3 regions of the Halalkalibacter kiskunsagensis genome follow, and region 3 is predicted to be linked to each of the others. Evidence: riboswitches for the same ligand, from Rfam matches in the RefSeq annotation. Region 3 holds a riboswitch; each other region holds the start of a gene.
The links. Region 3 has a riboswitch for S-adenosylmethionine ahead of metK (methionine adenosyltransferase). Riboswitches for the same ligand answer to the same signal wherever they lie in the genome.
Positions count from the first base shown of each region.

Region 1 (6,847 bases), on a different contig from region 3:
CTTTGAGCTTTTATTAAATAAATTCCTAACCCAGAACTTGCACCAACCCACTCTGAAATAACAGCTGCTAACACACTATAAGTCGCTCCGATTCTCAACCCTGTAAATAGATTAGGAAGCGCGTGTGGGAATCGAACAGAATAAAATACCTGCCAAAATGACCCTCCCATTGACCTAACAAGCCGAATCATATCCCGATCACTTGATTGCAGCCCCTCAACTACACTAACGACAACCGGAAAAAAAGTCACTAAAGCTACGACAAGCACCTTAGGGAGGATTCCGTACCCAAACCAAATAATTAGCAAAGGTGCAATCGCAATAATAGGAATCGTTTGCGAAAATAAGAGAATTGGATAAAAACTTTTACGTAAAAACGGTGAGATATCTAATATAAAAGCCATCACTAACGCAACTGCAATCCCTAATAAAAATCCAAGCACCGCCTCTTTCGTAGTCATCCAAATATGTTCCGGTAATAGGTGCCACGTTTGAAACAACGTATGAACAATCAAACTGGGAGCTGGTAAAATCCAGTTTTCAATCTCCCAAAACCTAACAACCACTTCCCATAACACGAGAAAAATTAAAATAGCGCTGATCGCAGGTGCAGCTGAACGGACAAACTGACGTAAAGAAACCATGTTTACCTCCTTTCGCAAAAAAAAACCTACACACCACAGAGGCGTGTAGACTTACATTTCACATGTAATTCTAATAAACATCCCTCCGCTGGCATTACCCAGATCAGGTTTAAAGGGTCGATATCTTCATCGGGATATCCTCTCAGCCAGCCTCATAGCTCCCCTATTAATTTTCATAATTTTTCCTTTCAAAGCGTAACACACATTCTGAATTACAGCAATATTCCGTTCTTTCCAACTGAACAAGATTACTCGTCGTGTAATGCTTCACAGTTAACTTAAATATTCTTTCATGTGAAGTTTAATTAAGATATTCGTTGGATCTCTTCCAAGCTATTAATATGTTCCCATACTGGGGTAATTTCTGTAATAATTTCATCTTTTAAAATATGTTTTAGTTCGTTTTTCTTTTGTTTAGCTATAGTTAATTGATTAATAGTAGAAAAGAAAATGAATGATTGATTTTTAACTTGCTGACCTTCTCTAATTGTTGGGTCATGCAAGTCAAAAAACAAATCTAATAATTCGTTATAGGATACTTTCCAAGGATCAAACCATATTTCTACTAGATCTACATTGGCCCGTTTTAAATGCCCTATTTGAACATATTCAATACCACGAAAAACTGTAATAAACGCTTTTTGACTGAAAAATTCACTTGCACCAAACACTGCTTTTTCCATTATTATCGCTCCTCCTGAGCGATAAGCCTCTCATCCATTCAAAAAAACCTCTCTTTAATTTAAAGAGAGGTTAGTATGATTAAATACATTGCTCTCATCTTTCAAAGGTTAACACCTTTGCAGGAATTAGCACCGTTCAAGTCAATATTTTGACTTGATGGTTGCCGGGTTTCATAGGGCCTGTCCCTCTACCACTCTGGATAAGAAGTTTATCGCTATTTAATTTTTTATTCTTTAACAACTTTATTGATACTAATCTTATCAACCACTTAGCTAAAATTCAAGTAATATTTTAAAAATAATGATAAAAGTTGCCTTTTTGTTGGCTCTTTCTTGTTCCTAATAGTTATTTATTTTGATTGCTAAGTTATGAACTAGTAAGGTCTAAAATCCACTTTTTCAAGTCGACCATACGGAAAAAATCAGGTGTCGTTTCTGTCCCTGTAACCAGCATCGGAATCAAAGAATCATTTTTATGAAATCCTCCATGACTAGCGCCTCCCGCATGAGAAGGAGTAACTTCCCCTCTTAACTCATACCCTGGTTTTGCTGATATAACTACAAAGTCTCCTTCATGAGAATGAAGAGTGCTATGAAGCCTTTTTAGAGCATCAGGAAAATCACCGAAAGTGACATCGTTTCCCGTTATAGTTAAATCAAGAATAGAATGATCTCCCCTAATCTCCCAAGTTTGATCGAATTCATCCTTTACTTGTCCACCTTCTTTAAATTGAAAGCTTTCTTTTTTGTCACCCGCAGCAACATGAATCCATTGATCTATCTTCCAGGAGATCATATCGAGGCGTTCCTCTGTTTTCAATTTCTCGACAATCTCTGTTAGTGGTACATCGTCTGTATTTAATGAATAGATAAAACATGACCTCAAATTGTTTGCTAACACTACTTGATCTTCTTTTCGCACACCCTTACTCAATTTTGTAACCTTTAATGGCTGTAATAATTTCCTTAGGTCAACAAAGGCTTGTGATTTGTCATCCTTTATGCCCGATTGACCATTATCTCCAATCAAAATCCAAATATAATTATCAAGTGCCTCTTCCCATGTCGGAAAGGAGTCCAACATCGTCTGTAAGTTTTTATCCATTTCCTTAATCCCCTTCGTATCCATAGGTCCACGTTTATGAACGTTCTTATCATGATCAGGGAGATAGACTAGGGAAAAATCAGGAATATCATGATTATTGACTAAATGAGTAAATTCTTGAGCGGAGAATTTATTATTAAAACCATATTTATGCCAAACACTGCTGTATTTCCCATTAGGATCCAGCCTAGATAAGCGACCATAGACATACTTTGTGGCAGTCTGCGTTTCAATATGCTTATCAATAGTAACGAAGAACCGGATAAAACTAGGAATGGTTAATTGGTGCGGAACGTTCCCTCTGTTTACAAGCGGATTGATAGAAGCAGTTTTTTTCCCTTGCTCGTTTAACTCCTCATGAATTGTTTTCACTTTTGTATTTAAATGTTCATTATTTAATCGGTAAAGAGTATCTTTCAAGCATTTACTAAGTCCAAGTTTCATTTGATCAATTAGGTGCGTCCCATAATTAATGATCCTATTTTCTTTTTCGCTATACCATGTAAGCGCAGGGATTCCATGTTGATCTGAATAATGTCCTGTGAGCAATGTGCTTTCCACATTTACTGACATTGTAGGGAAAGGAGCAACAACGCTTGAATAATATGTCCCATGTTCCATAAAGTATGTAAAAGCAGGTAAGGTTTCCTCTTTTAACGCAAGCTGTAACGGTTTATCCATCAATGTATCAAGCATTACCATAATAACTGGTTTATTGGAAGTAGTAATGTAAGTCACCCCTTTCATCCTTATTAAAATTTCACTTAAGAAACCCACTGTTCATTTTTTAGTATGCAAAAATAATAATAAATTATGAAGGAAAATATCAATTCACTACGTGCTAACTTCCCTCTCATTTCCGTGTCCTACATGTTTCTTATTACAAAGGGAATAATATGCTTCGACAGTATAAAGGGGGACTAGTTAATGGACTACAAACTATTTAGAGAGGTCAATCAGTTGGCAGGAAGAAATTCTTTATTAGATATACTAATGATATTTTTTTCAAACAAGGTTCGCTATATATTTATATTTGTTTTAATTCTAATGTTGTTTCAAAATTCACACAGAAAAGTGGCACTATCTGCAATTAAATCTGCAGTATTTACCTTGTTCATCAATAGGTTGATTAGGCTGGTGTATTTTAAACCCCGCCCTTTTGTGAAACACCGTGTAGGCATTCTTATTCCTTCAAAGACAGACTCTTCTTTTCCAAGTAAACATACACTGCTTGTGTTTGCTATAGCTACTTCGATTTTTCTACGGGAACGTATTCTCGGGTCGATCATGTTGGGGCTATCCATGTTAACGGGGTTTTCACGCATTTGGGTAGGACATCATTTTCCATCTGATATAATCGGAAGTGCCTTCATTAGTATCGTCACAAGTATCTTCACTGATAAAGCTTCTAACCGGTTCGCTTCAAAATATAACCCCTTAAAATAATAGGATTTCACTTTATAGTTATGAGGAGCACATATTCCCTGGCTTCTTTTAACTATTTTTCTACGCTATCTAAAAACAGTTATTGGGAAATATCCCTTCCCTGTATAGAAAACATCTTTTTATAGATATGAGAGATTTGTAGCAAAATCCCCTTGCAGCAAATATCACTAACTAACATATGATATCGTAATTTCATAATAAGTGGGTGAATGTATGTATTATTATCGCCAAGATTGGTCTTCTGTTATAGAGCTTTTAGACCAAAGTTTATACGCAGAAAAAATGGTTTGTTCAATGAGTACACAATTATTTCACATTCCAACTACACAAAACCTAAAAGGAAATCCCGAAATGCATGAGCACCTTGTTCCCGCTTCTTACCACCGAGTAACAGCGGTAGGTTCTGCACAACGATTACAAAATGGTGAATATCATGATTCAATTATTAATACGTTGATTTCATGTGTCAACAGTGCGCTTAGAGAAGATCAAGAAGTAATGAGATGGTTACACGTCATGAGAGACAACGCCCCTAATGAATTTAAACCCTTTATTCAAAACGTTATTAGTTGGCAACAACAAACTGAACAAAGTATGTCTTCTGCTCAACAGCTTTTAAGACAAATGGGATTTGATATTCAAAATCAAAACCAATATAGTCAATATGCTTATTAGAAGAAGATACATCTACTATTCAAGGTTAAATAAAAGCAATGGATGTTGCTTGAATTTATGACTTCCAACTAGCAATTATTGTAGGTGAAATTGATGGGATTGTTGCCGTTAGTGGGAACATCTATTTCTATAAATTGGAATATAGTACGATTACCCCTTTGACTTTTTTAAGGTGCCTGGCAACATCCTGTCTCACCCTTTTGTCTTCTAAAGAGATGATCGTTGTCACGGCTCTTAGTCTTAGAAGATTCTCGTGCCTTAAGCAATCTATTTATGCACACAATAACAACTCAGCCCGACAGAACGCTGGGCTGAGTTTCTCACTTTTTTTACACGGCTTTATCTGTTCGCAAACCCGCACCCGTTCCTTTTTTAGCTCTTTGAATCAAGACTGCAATGATAGCTAGACCAATAGCAACTACATCCATATAGACGTTTGAATTGATCAAGGTTAATGATGCAACTAACAACAGACCTCGAACGATCCAGTTTGTGCTAGCACCTGCAAACCATCCTTGAACCAATGCAGCTAAGAAGTAAATTCCAAACGATGCTGTAAGAACCGCTAGAGCGATACTTCCAGTTGAGCCAATCATCATGATTTCAGGGCTATAGATAAACATGAACGGGACGATAAACGCAGCAATCCCTAACTGAAACGCGGTGACACCGGTTTTAAATGGATCGGTGCCTGCAACACCTGCTGCAGCGTAGGCTGCTAGGGCAACTGGCGGCGTAATCGCTGACATTACTGCATAGTAGAAGACAAACATATGAGCAGATAATGGCTCAAGTCCCATTTGAATAAGGCCTGGAGCAACAACGGAAGCGGCAACTGCATATGCTGCTGTTGTTGGCATTCCCATCCCTAAGATAATCGAGATTAACATCGCAAAGAATAAAGCAAGAAGCATGTTGTTATCAGCAATACCTAGTAACATTGAGCTGAAACGCTGACCTACCCCTGTTAATGCAATCACTCCTACGATAATACCAGCACACGCACAAACAGCAAGTAACTGAATCGTATTTTTCATACCGAGTTCAAGCGCTTGTAACACTTTCTTCAAGCCCATTCGAGTACTTGGCTGAACCCAGCTTACTAGTAAACAAGCAAGGATCGCTACTGTACCCGAGCGAATAACAGAGAAGCCCATCAATAGCGCTCCAATTAAGATAATAATCGGAATGAACAAGTAAGCTTGCTTCATAATCCCTTTCAATGGTGGTAATTCACTCCGCTTTAACCCTCTCATATTGTTTTTGATCGCTTGAAAATCAACCATAAAGTAAACAGATAAGAAGTAAAGCAATGCCGGGATCGTAGCAGCAATAATAATCTCCGAATATTTTATTCCTGTAACCTCAGCCATAATAAAGGCACCGGCACCCATAATGGGAATCATAATTTGCCCCCCTGCAGATGCCGTTGCTTCAGTCGCGGCAGCAAATTGACCTTTATAACCAACACGTCTCATCAACGGAATTGTTAGGGAACCCGTTGCCACAGCATTACCCGCAGACGTCCCGTTCATCATACCCATTAACCCACTAGAGATAACAGAAACTTTTGCTGGTCCCCCTCGCATTCCCCCTGCTAGTGAGAAGGCAAAGTCGATAAAGTAACGACCTACACCAGACATTTGTAAGAATGCACCGAAGACAATGAAGAGCAAAATATATTTCGAAGATACGTCTAACGTAACACCAAAAATTCCATTATCCTTAAAAATATATGTGACAAAACGATCGAAGCTGTAGCCTCTATGATTTAAAATACCAGGTAAATAAGGACCGATAAATGCATATAAAGAGAAAACACTAGCGAGTATTGGGAGTGTCCAGCCGCTTGTACGGCGAGTTAACTCCAATACAACGATGAACCCTAGTATCGCAACGATCGTATCATGCGTTTGTGGCACTGTACCAAAACGACTTAATACCGCATTCAGGTTTGTATAAATATAAAATGTCACATAAAGGATCGACGCAATTAGTAGCCAGTCAAAAATCGTAACTTTGTTTGAGTTTGTTTTCCAACCTTTAAATAGAATGAACCCTAATACTGCCCCAAAAGCTAAGTGAATACTTCTAAAAATCATTGGGTCAATTGGGTGAAAATTTAAGATATATAGATGAAATAATGCCCCAAATACGGCAATCGACATAAACGTATATTTCAGCCATCCAGATAATAACCTCATATTCGAACCTTCAACCGCTTCTTCAAGCTCTTTTGCTTTATCATCGCTGACAATTGATTTAACTTCTTCCTTTTTAAGTTTATTGTTGTT
Region 1 covers NZ_JAXBLX010000040.1:17,601-24,447, forward strand. Annotated here, with positions in the region: gene SLH51_RS18990 (ABC transporter permease) at 1-644, opposite strand, end outside; TPP riboswitch at 707-819, opposite strand; gene SLH51_RS18995 (peptide-methionine (S)-S-oxide reductase) at 950-1,327, opposite strand; SAM riboswitch class I at 1,419-1,534, opposite strand; gene SLH51_RS19000 (alkaline phosphatase family protein) at 1,695-3,179, opposite strand; gene SLH51_RS19005 (undecaprenyl-diphosphatase) at 3,360-3,878, shown strand; gene SLH51_RS19010 (hypothetical protein) at 4,092-4,553, shown strand; gene SLH51_RS19015 (TRAP transporter permease) at 4,883-6,847, opposite strand, start outside.
Region 1: linked by a shared signal. The riboswitch ahead of SLH51_RS18995 (peptide-methionine (S)-S-oxide reductase) and the one ahead of metK (methionine adenosyltransferase) in region 3 are both predicted to bind S-adenosylmethionine.

Region 2 (6,847 bases), on a different contig from region 3:
TGAAAGAACCGATTCGGATGCTAACTGTACGAATTCCAGTTCGTATGGATGATGGGTCTACTAGGATATTTACTGGTTTCCGCGCTCAACACAATGATTCAGTTGGACCGACAAAAGGCGGGGTGCGGTTTCATCCGAATGTAACAGAAAAAGAGGTAAAAGCCCTCTCGATTTGGATGAGTCTAAAGGCTGGAATTGTTGACCTACCTTATGGTGGTGGAAAAGGTGGAATCATTTGTGACCCTCGTGAAATGTCGTTCCGTGAGCTTGAACGTGTTAGTCGAGGGTATGTTAGGGCGATTAGTCAAATCGTTGGTCCGACAAAAGATATTCCTGCGCCTGATGTATTTACGAATTCTCAAATTATGGCTTGGATGCTTGATGAGTATAGTCGCATTCGTGAATTTGATTCCCCAGGATTTATTACAGGGAAGCCTTTAGTACTTGGTGGTTCGCACGGGCGTGAATCTGCAACAGCAAAAGGTGTCACGATTTGTATTCGTGAAGCGGCAAAAAAGAAAGGCATTGACATTGAAGGTGCTCGTGTGGTCATTCAAGGGTTTGGAAATGCAGGGAGCTTTTTAGCGAAGTTTATGCATGATGCTGGTGCAATTGTGATTGGAATTTCTGATGCATATGGTGGTCTTTGTGATCCTGATGGGTTAGATATTGATTATTTACTTGATCGTCGTGATAGTTTTGGAACGGTAACAAAACTATTTAGAGAAACAATATCTAATGAGGAACTTCTTGAATTAGACTGTGATATTTTAGTACCTGCTGCGATTGAAAATCAGATTACAGAAAATAATGCCCATAATATAAAAGCATCTATTGTTGTGGAAGCCGCAAACGGGCCGACTACAATGGAAGCTACGAAAATATTGACCGATCGTGACATTCTTTTAGTGCCAGATGTATTAGCTAGCGCTGGTGGAGTAACTGTGTCTTATTTTGAGTGGGTTCAAAATAACCAAGGATACTACTGGACAGAAGAAGAGGTAGAAGGGAAATTGGAGCACGTTATGGTTGGTTCTTTTGATAATATATACAACTTAGCAAGAACCAGAAAAGTTGATATGCGTTTAGCTGCGTACATGATTGGTGTGCGGAAAATGGCTGAAGCTTCAAGATTTCGAGGCTGGGTGTAAATTGAATTAAATTAGGTAAGAGGGAGACTTAAACATGGATTTTACCCAGATTAGAAACTCATCGGTGATGATTATTCGTTTCTACACTGATAAACGTCGGGAAATCTAATTTGAGTCACCCTCTTTTGTGTAAAGAGGGTAGATGTATGATTAAAGAAGAAGTTATTATTGTCGGTGGGGGTCCTTGTGGACTTGCGGCGGCCATCGCTTGTATGGAGCAAGGACTTGAGCCACTTGTGATTGAAAAGGATAATATTGTAAGTGCTATTCATCGTTATCCAACACATCAAACGTTTTTTAGCACAAGTGAAAAGCTCGAAATAGGTGGTGTTCCATTTGTAATTGAGGAACGAAAACCAAAACGTAATCAGGCGCTCGTTTATTATCGTGAGGTTGTAAAGAGAAAAGAAATTCGTGTTCAAGCATACGAACAAGTCAAACAAGTTAAGAAACATGAAACTGGAAAATTCCACGTAGCTACCACATTAGCGGAATATGAAGCAGAGAATGTTATTATCGCAACAGGTTATTACGATTCACCAAATATGATGAATGTACCTGGGGAAAAGCAAAGTCACGTTCTCCATTATTTTAAAGAGGCGCATCCATATTTTGATATGGATGTTGTCATAATAGGTGGAAAAAATTCAGCTGTCGATGCAGCTCTTGAATTAGAAAAGGCGGGAGCCCGTGTTACGAATTTATATCGAGGTAGTGACTATTCCAGCAGTGTTAAACCATGGATACTACCTGAATTTGAAGCACTCGTTCGCCATGAAAAAATAAAGATGGAATTTAACGCAGACGTAGTGGAAATAAGAGAAAATGAAGTTATCTATCAAAAAGAAGAAAAGATGTGTCGTGCAAAAGCGCAATTCGTATTTGCAATGACGGGGTACCACCCAGATCATTCCTTTCTACGAAAAATGGGCGTTTTCGTAGATGGACATACAGGGCGTCCGTCATATCATCCTGAAACGATGGAAACAAATATAGAAGGACTTTATATTGCCGGTGTTATTGCTGCAGGGAATAATGCAAATGAAATCTTTATTGAAAATGGAAGATTCCACGGAGAACACATTGCAAAAGCGATTAAAACGAATAAAAAGCTTTAAATCTGTTATAACAGAGTATATGTACCGGGATCAAAAGGGTAAAAAACTACCTGTTTGATCCCTTTTTTATAAGGTAATAAAAATTGACAAACAACAAAATTTAATGAAGTATGAACGTGAATTCAAAGAGGGCAATGGCTCCACTGTATGTCGAACGACTGCTACGATGCAGCGGTTCCCTCATTGCTTTTTTGAAATAATCACTTTACGATTTTTCTATTTGTAAAACAATTCCTGTATGGTCGATCGATCTGTTGTTTGTTCTAATACCACCATAAGTTTTAATCTTGCTTTTTGCCCATTTAAGCCATTTGTAAAAATGACACCGAGGTCTTTTAATGTACGCCCGCCGCCTTCATATGCATAGATATCTTGAACGACACCATTGAAGCAGCGAGAGACTAATACGACAGGGGTGCCTTTGTTAATCAAATTATTCAATGCAGGCACAATCGATGGAGGGACATTTCCTTGACCGAAGGCTTCGATAATAAGTCCATCTATATGTGTTTGGGCTATGGCATCGATAATAGAATGATCCATTCCTGTGTAGGTTTTTAATAATGCAACTTTTTTTGTAATCTTCTTTACAGGGTAGCACTCTCGTTTTGAAAGAGTGTGATGAAAGAAAACGCCACGTTTTGTGACGATTCCAATTGGTCCATATTGTGGACTTTGGAAAGTAGCAATATTACTTGAATGTGTTTTTGTTACATTTTTTGCTGTGTGAATCTCATCATTCAAAACAACGAGCACACCTTTCCCTTGTGCATCTTCGTTTGCTGCAACTCTGACAGAAGCGATTAAATTATGAGGACCGTCAGCGCCGAGTTCGTTACTTGAACGCATAGCTCCAGTAAGAATAACGGGAATATTCCAATCAAGCAAAAGGTCAAGTAAATAAGCTGTTTCCTCAAGTGTATCTGTTCCATGTGTGACAACAATCCCATCTAATTGATCTTCTTTTACTCTTTCTTTCAAACGTTCTGCCAAATCAATCATTAAACTAGGGGTCATATGCGGTGACGGAATATTCAAATAATCGTCAACGATAACAGAGGCGATGCTTGATAGCGATTCGATAGTGGAATATAATGGGTTTATTAAGTTTGGTTGAACGGCTCCTTGCTCATTTTCTTGCATGGCAATTGTGCCGCCTGTATGTAACACAAGAATTCTTTTCAATATATACACCTCGATTTTTATTTATGGCATAATATCATACAATACCAGCTTAGTTATCAATTTTAAAGAGTAAAGCACTGGGAAAGGAAGAGCAAGTTGTTTGCAATTGTGACAGCAGCAATCGCTCCAGGAATGGCATTATTATCTTATTTTTACTTACGTAACCATTATAACACGAGTACAATAACCCTAGTATTTCGAACTTTTTTAATAGGGGTTCTGCTCGTTTTTCCAGTAATGGTTTTGCAATATGCATTTACGACGGAAGGATATTTTATTAATCCGTTCTCAAGGGCATTTATTTTGTATGGATTTGTTGAAGAGTTTTTTAAGTGGTTTCTCCTGTGGATTTTTGCGTATCAACATGCAACTTTTGCGAGACGCTATGACGGAATAGTATTTGGTGCTTCGCTTTCTTTAGGGTTTGCTACGTTAGAAAATGTATTTTACTTAATTGCTAATGGACTTGAGACAGCGTTTGGTCGAGCATTACTTCCAGTTTCTAGCCATGCTCTGTATGGTGTCATAATGGGGTATTATTTAGGGAGAGCTAAGATAGAAGAACAACATCGAGTGAAACATTTGACGTTATCCCTTTGTTTTCCTATCATATTACATGGAGTATATGACTCTATTTTGATTGTATTTGATATGTATTTCTTAATTGGGTTAATTCCATTTATGTTGATACTATGGTGGGTAGCCTTAAATAAGGTCAAAAGAGCTCACCAACTAGATGAGTAATGGATATTTTTATTTGAGTAAAGGGTGATAATCATGGCAGAAGGACGTTATCGAATTGTTATTCGTTGTCCGGTTTGTAAAGAGAAATATATTTTACGTGGGAGACGAAATGAAAATGGAGAGTATGAGACAGGGTTTAAACGTTGCGTTTGCGGGAACGAAGAAAATTTAAATGTTGATGCAACATTAGAATAACGTTGCAGCTTTTCAAATCTAGAAATTTTCACTTGCAAAATTGTATGAATTGTTGTAATTTTGATTCAACGCAAAAAAAATTAATTTGAATTTCTTATCAAGAGAGACGGAGGGACTGGCCCTAGGATGTCTCAGCAACCAGCCTTTTTAAGGTCAGGTGCTAATTCCATCAAGCTTATTCGCTTGAGAGATAAGAAGAAGTGAATGATTTTGTAAAAAACACCTTCTTCTTATTTTTTGTGAAGGTGTTTTTTTTGTAATACAAATCAGATGATTAATAGCTCAATCAGCGACTACGAGTGCGAGAAAATCTAGAATTGATTGAAATATTGGAGGTAAGAAAGATGAACCGAGAAAAACTAGAAACGATTTTAGTTCAAATAGGAAACAGGTCCGAGGATCCGACTGGGACAATCAATACGCCTGTTTATTTTTCTACTGCATATAGACATACTGGGATTGGTGAGTCAACTGGTTACGACTATGCTCGTACTGGAAATCCAACAAGGGAAGTAGTTGAAAATGCGATAGCTCAATTAGAAGAGGGTGATAGAGGATTTGCCTGTAGCTCAGGAATGGCTGCCATTCAAACAGTGCTATCTCTTTTTGAACAAGGTGATGAGATATTGGCATCTCAAGATTTATATGGAGGGACGTACCGACTATTTGAGCAAGGGTGGAATCGCTGGGGGTTAACATTTTCCTTTGCTGATCCGAGGAAACTTGATCAATTTGAAAATTGTATCACCGAAAAAACGAAAGCTTTGTTTATTGAAACACCAACGAATCCGCTAATGCAAGAAGCTTCCATTCCAGACTTGGTTGAAATTGCAAAGAAACACGGACTGCTATTAATCGTCGATAATACATTTTACACACCTTTGTTACAACAACCACTTGTTGATGGAGCCGATATCGTAATTCATAGTGCTTCGAAGTATTTAGGTGGACATAACGATGTGATCGCTGGACTAATTGTTGCAAAAGGAAAAGAATTATGCGAACGAATTGGATATTATCATAATGGAATTGGAGCTATTTTATCTGCGTTTGATTCATATCTCTTAACTCGTGGAATGAAAACACTTGCGATTCGTATGGATAAACATGAAGAAAATGCAAAAGCGATCGTTACATACTTAAATGAGCAAGAATGTGTAACGGATGTCCTATATCCAGGTAAGGGAGGAATGGTTTCATTTCGGATTTTGCATGAACAATGGGTGAACCCGTTTTTGCAGCAATTGAAGCTCGTATCTTTTGCAGAAAGTTTAGGAGGCGTTGAAAGCTTGATGACGTATCCTGCTACGCAAACACATATGGATATTCCTGAAGATATTCGGATTGCAAATGGAGTCTGTAATCGCCTATTGCGGTTTTCTGTAGGGATAGAAAGGGCTGAAGATTTAATTGCAGACCTTGACCAAGCATTCCGGTATGTTAAAGAGGGGGGGAGCAAATGAAATTACTAGATCAATTAGCTCGGCAAGTTTTAATTGGGGATGGAGCAATGGGGACCTTGCTGTATGAGCAAGGAGTTGATCAGTGCTTTGAAGAGGTGAATTTAACTGATCCAGATAAAATTTTGAATGCTCATAGAAAATATGTTGAAGCTGGTGCGGATGTAGTACAAACTAATACATATGCAGCTAATCAACTAAAACTTGAGAAGTACGGTCTTGATCAACATGTTCGGACAATTAATCAGACGGCAGTAAACATAGCTAGACAAGCAGCGAAAATGAAAGCTTATGTTGTCGGGACAGTTGGGGGAATCAGAAGGTTTCAGCTTGAAGAGTGGAGCTTACGCGAAATTGAGGTTGCTTTTTCGGAGCAAATGAATGAATTATTAACTGCGGGTGTCGATGGGTTGTTACTTGAAACAATCTATGATTTAGAGGAAGCAAAAATGGCAACAAGTTTGGCCCGAAAGCTAACGAATTTACCGATTATTGTCAACCTTTCAATTGGTGAAGTTGGCGTAATGAACGGTGGGGTAGCTGTCTCTGACGCTTTTAATCAACTTATAGCACTTGGAGCAAATGTTGTTGGACTGAATTGTCGAACTGGTCCATTTCATATGCTTCGATCGTTTGAAACAATCCCTTTGCCAAAGGATGCATTTTTATCAGCTTACCCAAATGCAAGTTTACCTGATTACCGTGATGGGCGTGTGTTCTATCAATCGAATGCTGATTATTTCCAAGCAATGGGTGAACAATTTATTAATCAAGGTGTACGGTTGTTAGGGGGCTGTTGCGGGACGACACCAGAGCATATTGAGGCATTTGCAAAAGTGAAATCTGTAACGAAACCAGTCACAAGTAAAACAATTAGGCCGATTGTTGGAGTGAGAGAAGCGATTCACATTCCTCGGAAGCAAACGCCGTTACCAGAAATTGTGAAAGAACGTACATCTGTTATTGTCGAGTTAGATCCACCCAAAAAACTAAG
Region 2 covers NZ_JAXBLX010000015.1:102,985-109,831, forward strand. Annotated here, with positions in the region: gene SLH51_RS10860 (Glu/Leu/Phe/Val family dehydrogenase) at 1-1,151, shown strand, start outside; gene SLH51_RS10865 (YpdA family putative bacillithiol disulfide reductase) at 1,298-2,269, shown strand; gene SLH51_RS10870 (asparaginase) at 2,486-3,454, opposite strand; gene prsW (glutamic-type intramembrane protease PrsW) at 3,551-4,198, shown strand; gene SLH51_RS10880 (hypothetical protein) at 4,232-4,393, shown strand; SAM riboswitch class I at 4,485-4,590, shown strand; gene SLH51_RS10885 (methionine biosynthesis PLP-dependent protein) at 4,738-5,856, shown strand; gene SLH51_RS10890 (bifunctional homocysteine S-methyltransferase/methylenetetrahydrofolate reductase) at 5,853-6,847, shown strand, end outside.
Region 2: linked by a shared signal. The riboswitch ahead of SLH51_RS10885 (methionine biosynthesis PLP-dependent protein) and the one ahead of metK (methionine adenosyltransferase) in region 3 are both predicted to bind S-adenosylmethionine.

Region 3 (6,847 bases):
ATATGGAGACCTTGAATCCATGGATAGTACCCTTCTTTTAAAATATTGGCCGTTTCTTCGGTTAGATCGGATTTCGTTGCATAGGTTGCTAGTGTATAAATACCGAGAGTCGACCCTGCACAAGCTGAAAACTCATACCAAGTCATGTCAGGCACTTTATGACGGTGCAGTTCAAACCAACTTTCAAGTCTTGGGATCCGGTCTTCTTTTTTCACATGTTTATGTACTTGTAAGTCACCGTAGTATCCACTTAGTTCCAACATTCCAGCTCTTACCTTATCGAAAGCTGGAAACGTTACAAGAATATCTTGGCACGTTTTTACCAAGGCATGTAGATACCCACCATCCTCTTGTTCAGCCCTATATTGATAGTAATTCTTTAACTCTGCACCTGGCGTTAGTGCATCTAGGAGAGCTTGATGAAGCAAACGGAAATCATTAGGATCTAAAGATGGACTTCGATCACATAGATTATCAAGGTAGTCACAAGCTATTTGATAAGCAATAATAAACTGAATCAAGTCATCAAAGCGGTCTTTTGCCACAAGTCCGTAAACTCCTCCCCCTTCACAATGAAACTCTTTTTTTTCAAGGGAATCAAGTGCTTGGGCTCTGAGCTCGGAGTCGGGAATTGTTGCCGCTTTCTGCTTCCACGGATCGAAATATTTGTGGACCGTCGGAATCACTTCTTTGTAAATATTCATCAGCAATGGGATTGGTTTTGTCGGAGCGTTCAACAGCTTTCCTCCTCGTCAATTTCATAATAAGAACCTTAGCACAATCATAGGTGACTTACAATGACAACAAATCGACAGTTACTATGGGATCAATAAATTTACAAATCCCACAGCATGACGGAAAACATCTTCTCTTTCTGGTTCGTTAAACACTTCATGGTAAAGCCCATCCCACTCTTTATAATATTTCTCTGTTAAAGTTAACTGATTGAACCAATCCCTAACATCATATTTATTTACTACATAGTCCTCACCAGATTGCAAAACAAAGAGAGGTATGTTCGGAAATTTTTCCGGATACCTGTGAGCCAGACGCATTGCTTTCGATAACTCTTGATACCACCTTGCTGAAACTTTACTGACACGTAACTCATCTTTTAAATATTGTTCACGTATGTCTTCATTACGTGTTACCAATTCAGAGCGAATTCCTGAATTCTGACTCAATGCAGGTGTGATTCGATGCATTATTTTCGTAGCAAGCTCTTTTGTTTTTGCTGGTGGCTCGCTTAAGCCTAAGCAAGGTGAAGATAAGATCACTCCCTCGATCATCGCATTATTTCGCTCCATGAGCGTACGGATGACAACAAGTCCACCCATACTATGTCCTAGTAAGAAGACCGGCAACCCTTTTATTCGAGCTTCCTCAATCCACTCCTCCACCGAATCTAAATATTGGTTAAATGATTGGATATGCCCGCGTTTCCCTCTTGTTTTCCCTTGACCGGGGAGATCCCCCATTACAACATCTAAACCATGACTATTCCATTTTTGCGCTAGCCATTGATATCTTCCATGGTGTTCTCCTGCACCATGAACAACAACAACGACACCTCTTGGATCAGCCACTTCCCATTTCCACATAATGCGTTCCTCCTTAGCAAATCAATTTGAAAAAAGGACATGACCTGCAAATATACGTTAAAATAAGTATAGCGATTTTATTACTAAACGAAAAGGATGTGACTTCATGATTTATCAATATCAAGATAAATTTCCTTCCATTGCTCCTAGCGCCTTCATTGCGGATGGTGTGACTATTTCTGGAGATGTTACAATTGGAGAAAAATCGAGTATTTGGTTTCAAACAGTTATTCGAGGAGATGTTTCTCCTACAATTATTGGTGATCGCGTTAACATTCAAGATCAATCTATGCTTCATCAAAGCCCGAAATACCCACTAATTATTGAAGATGATGTAACGGTCGGTCACCAAGTCATGTTACATAGTTGTACAATTCGTAAAAAAGCCTTAATTGGTATGGGATCAATCGTTCTAGATGGAGCTGAGATTGGGGAAGGCGCTTTTATAGGAGCAGGCAGCCTTGTCCCCCCGGGAAAAAAGATTCCTGCTCACTCTATGGCTTTTGGTAGGCCCGCTAAAGTTATCCGCGACTTAACTCAAGTAGATCTTGATGACATGGCGCGTATTCGACGTGAATATGTTGAAAAAGGACAACATTATAAGCAAGTATTGAAAGAGAACAATAGCAAATAGAATATTTTTAGCCTATTTTGAATAACATTGATTATTATTATCAATAATAGAAATAGAAAAGAGCGAGTGCGTCGCTCTTTTCTATAACTAATTAATGTTGAGGTTCAAATGTCTTACAGTCAGTCTCTTCTTGTTTTTCCGCTTCTTTGCCTGTATGACTTACTACATAAATTCTGTCTGCATCACACTGATTGCCCTGAGCCCAATATACACAGTTGTTTACTTCACATAATACATCTTGTGCCAACTTACTCACCCCCTCTTACTTACATTTTGACCAGAAGAGGGACACTCCATACAAAAGGACTTGCTTTATTTGCATGTCCTTTTGTAAAGGATCAAGTATACAGCTGCAATTATCCGATTAGTTCCCGGCACGAAATTACATTTATTGTAAAAATCAAGTTTAGATAAACCCAAAGCTCATTCTTCTTAGTCGAACTCTCCCCTTCTTTCTTCCCGCCAAGCTAAACTCTCTACAAAAAAAACAGACAGTCTCAAAATGAGACTGTCTCTTCTATGTTCCTATAGTCCAGCTTGCTCTTTTAAAGCAGCAGCCTTATTTGTTTGCTCCCATGGTAATTCCACATCTGTACGACCGAAGTGACCGTAAGCTGCTGTTTGCTTGTAGATCGGACGACGAAGGTCAAGCATTTTTATAATCCCTGCTGGACGAAGGTCAAAGTTGTCACGAACTAGCGTAACAAGTGACTCTTCTGAAACTTTCCCTGTTCCAAACGTATCAATTGAGATGGATACCGGACGAGCAACGCCAATAGCATAAGCGAGCTGCACTTCACATTTATCAGCAAGACCGGCAGCAACAATGTTTTTCGCAACATATCGTGCAGCGTATGCACCAGAGCGATCAACTTTCGTCGCATCCTTACCAGAGAACGCACCGCCACCGTGACGTGCGTAACCACCGTATGTATCCACGATGATTTTACGTCCAGTTAAACCAGCATCCCCTTGAGGTCCACCAATTACGAAACGACCAGTTGGATTAATAAAATATTTCGTATCCTCGTCAATCAATTGTTGTGGAACGACTGGATTAATTACATATTCTTTTAAGTTACGTTGAATTTGCTCAAGCGATACTTCTGGATGATGCTGAGTAGAAATAACAATTGTATCAATACGTGCAGGTTTGCCATCTTCATCATACTCAACCGTAACCTGTGTTTTTCCATCAGGGCGAAGGTAAGGAAGAATTTCATCTTTTCGTACTTCTGTTAAACGACGAGCAATTTTGTGACTTAACGAAATAGGTAGAGGCATAAGCTCTTTTGTTTCATTGTTAGCGTACCCAAACATAAGACCTTGGTCACCAGCACCAATTGCTTCGATTTCTTCATCTGTCATTTGGCCTTCACGTGCTTCAAGAGCTTTGTCAACCCCTTGTGCAATATCTGCTGACTGTTCATCAATTGAAGTGAGCACAGCACACGTTTCATAGTCAAAACCATATTTCGCACGAGTATAACCAATTCCTTTGATTGTTTCCCGAACAATTTTTGGAATATCAACATACGTACTTGTTGTAATTTCTCCTGCTACTAATACAAGTCCTGTTGTAACTGACGTTTCGCACGCAACACGCGCATTTGGATCATTTGCTAAAATCGCATCAAGAATCGCATCAGAAATTTGATCACAAATTTTGTCAGGATGCCCTTCCGTTACAGATTCTGACGTAAATAAACGTCTACTTTTTAATTCTGTCATACTAATCATTTCCTCCTTTAAACACTGCTACTTTACTAGCATGTGTCTTTCTTTGAGACGGCACTCATGCCCCACCGAATGGGAAATACCTACCTGTAAAGACGTATAAACGATAAAAACCCTTTTCCAAAGAGGAAAAGGGTTGAATGTTTACCTTTAGCCTCTTATCGTTCAAGGCAAATGCCTTGCAGGTTAGCACCTTTTCACTCATGGCTACGAGTGTTGGTTGCTGGGCTTCTTCGGGCCTGTCCCTCCGCCTACTCAGGATAAGAGTATCCGTTCGACGCATATCATATCGCACATGTCGTATACTGTCAACTGTTCCTTCTAAATTGTTCCATAATAAAGAGGAACTCTCTTAGGATCACCATATACGTAACATACTTTTGAGCACCCTGACAAATAGCATTGTTCCTTTACCATTTTAGTGTGTGCGATTGCTTTAGAAAGTATGCTCATGGTCCCCCTTTCGCATCTAATAGGGGGTATCATCGTTTCTTCGATTAGGATCTTCTTGAAGCTTACGTTTTAATTCCTCACGACGCATGCGCTCTTGCTCTCGTTCTAGCTCCTGTTTTACGTCTTCTTTTATTTGCATCCTCATCAGTTCATTTTCATTGTCTCTTGGTTTAACTTGACTATACACACCACTAGCGGTTAATCCGATTATCAAAGCCATTAAGACTTGTTCCCCCCACTCTCTCGGGATAAACCAAAGGATACCGGCTATACCTATCGCTAAAAGAGCTCGATACCGCTTCTCAACTCCAAAAGCATTTCCGATCACAGTTACAAGAGCTGCAACCACTGCAGAAACGGTAGCTAGATCAAGCATCGATACTTGGTCCAACACAAACGCCTCCTTTACTTTCTTTACCTACATCGTATGCACAGACTTGAGAAATAGGAACGTCATTTGTACATACACACATCATTCTTCCACTTAACGTACAAAGCCACTTAAATAAAGGACCAATGACAGTATAGGCACCTATTGGTTTCTCTCAAGAAGCTTAATTAAGGATCAAAAAGTATCACATTTTAAAAAAAATTTTAATAGTATAGACTATTAAACTTAATGTGTTATACTAATAAACAAGTTTTATTAAAAGTGGTAATTAATTCATTTAATAAGGAAAGGATTTTGCGACAATGAAAACGATAAGCCTACAATCAGAATTAGCCAATTTAATGAAGCAAGAAAATGTTTATCTTAATCTATCAATCTCTTCCCTAATCGAAAAGTCTTTAATACGCGGTGAAGGGACTTTAACTTCAACCGGTGCACTTAGTGTTGAAACTGGCGCATATACAGGGCGTTCTCCTAAGGACAAATTCATTGTCAAGGAATCTTCTGTGGCAGACAAAATTGACTGGGGAAGCGTGAACCAACCTATTGAGAAAGAGGTCTTCACCTCTTTGTACCATAAAGTTATCAATCATTTAGGTCGTAAAGAGGAACTATTTGTCTCAGATGGATATGCGGGGGCAGACGAATTATACCGTTTGCCTTTAAAAGTAATCAACGAATTTGCTTGGCACCAAGTGTTTGCTCGACAATTATTTATTAGACCTACAGAAGTAAGAAGTGATAATGAAAACAAAGCCTTTACGATTATTTCAGCACCTTCATTTAAAGCAAATCCGACAATTGACGGGACCAGGTCAGAGGCATTTGTGATTGTGTCTTTTGAAGAGCGTGTTGTATTAATAGGGGGAACAGAATATGCAGGTGAGATGAAAAAGTCGATTTTCTCCATTATGAACTACTTACTTCCTGAACAAGATGTCCTCTCAATGCACTGCTCAGCCAACACGAGCAATGAAGGTGATGTAGCCTTATTTTTCGGTTTATCAGGAACAGGAAAGACAACGCTCTCAGCAGATCCACAACGGTCATTAATTGGTGATGATGAGCATGGTTGGTCAAACAACGGGGTGTTTAATATCGAAGGTGGTTGTTATGCAAAATGCATTAATCTCACGGAGGAGAAAGAGCCTCAAATCTGGAATGCGATTAGGTTTGGTACCGTTCTTGAAAATGTCATTTTAGATAAACAAACAAGTCAAGCAGATTATCATGATACTTGTCTAACTGAAAATACTCGAGCTGCCTATCCACTTGAGGCCATTCCAAATGCGTTAATACCAAGTATAGCAGGTCACCCCAACACAATCATCTTTCTTACAGCTGATGCATTTGGAGTTCTACCGCCTATTAGCAAACTAACAAAAGAACAGGCAATGTACCACTTTTTGTCTGGATACACGAGTAAATTAGCTGGTACCGAGCGTGGCATCACATCTCCAGAGGCAACCTTCTCAACATGTTTTGGTGCACCATTTTTACCACTTCCAGCAGCTCGTTATGCAGAGATGTTAGGAGAGAATATTGACCAGCATAATGTTGACGTATATCTTGTTAACACCGGATGGTCTGGCGGTTCCTATGGAGTAGGCGAACGAATGAATCTTAAATATACGCGAGCGATGGTTCAAGCTGCTTTATCAGGAGAATTACGAGCGGTAGAAACGACTACTGACCCTGTCTTTGGATTGCATATTCCACTTCATTGCGCAGGGGTGCCCGACAAAGTTCTGCAACCACGCAATACATGGGAAGACAAGAAAGCATATGATACAAAAGCACAACAACTTGCTACTAATTTCAAACAAAATTTCATAAAATTTAATGACATTAGCGACCGTATAAAACAAGCTGGTCCAAAGTAAATTCAAATACACAAAAAAGGTCTGCCTCACTGGTACCAACTTACATAAGTTGCAGTTGTGGCAGACCTTCTTCTTTCATGCTGAAAATTGTTGTTTCGTCATAGTAATTACATCTTCATAACTCAAAATGAGCCGGGCAAATATTTCT
Region 3 covers NZ_JAXBLX010000008.1:107,029-113,875, forward strand. Annotated here, with positions in the region: gene SLH51_RS06620 (tetraprenyl-beta-curcumene synthase family protein) at 1-737, opposite strand, end outside; gene SLH51_RS06625 (alpha/beta hydrolase) at 819-1,601, opposite strand; gene SLH51_RS06630 (gamma carbonic anhydrase) at 1,708-2,235, shown strand; gene SLH51_RS06635 (DUF1540 domain-containing protein) at 2,327-2,482, opposite strand; gene metK (methionine adenosyltransferase) at 2,761-3,966, opposite strand; SAM riboswitch class I at 4,128-4,239, opposite strand; gene SLH51_RS06645 (hypothetical protein) at 4,442-4,816, opposite strand; gene pckA (phosphoenolpyruvate carboxykinase (ATP)) at 5,119-6,699, shown strand; gene SLH51_RS06655 (glycosyltransferase family 4 protein) at 6,775-6,847, opposite strand, start outside.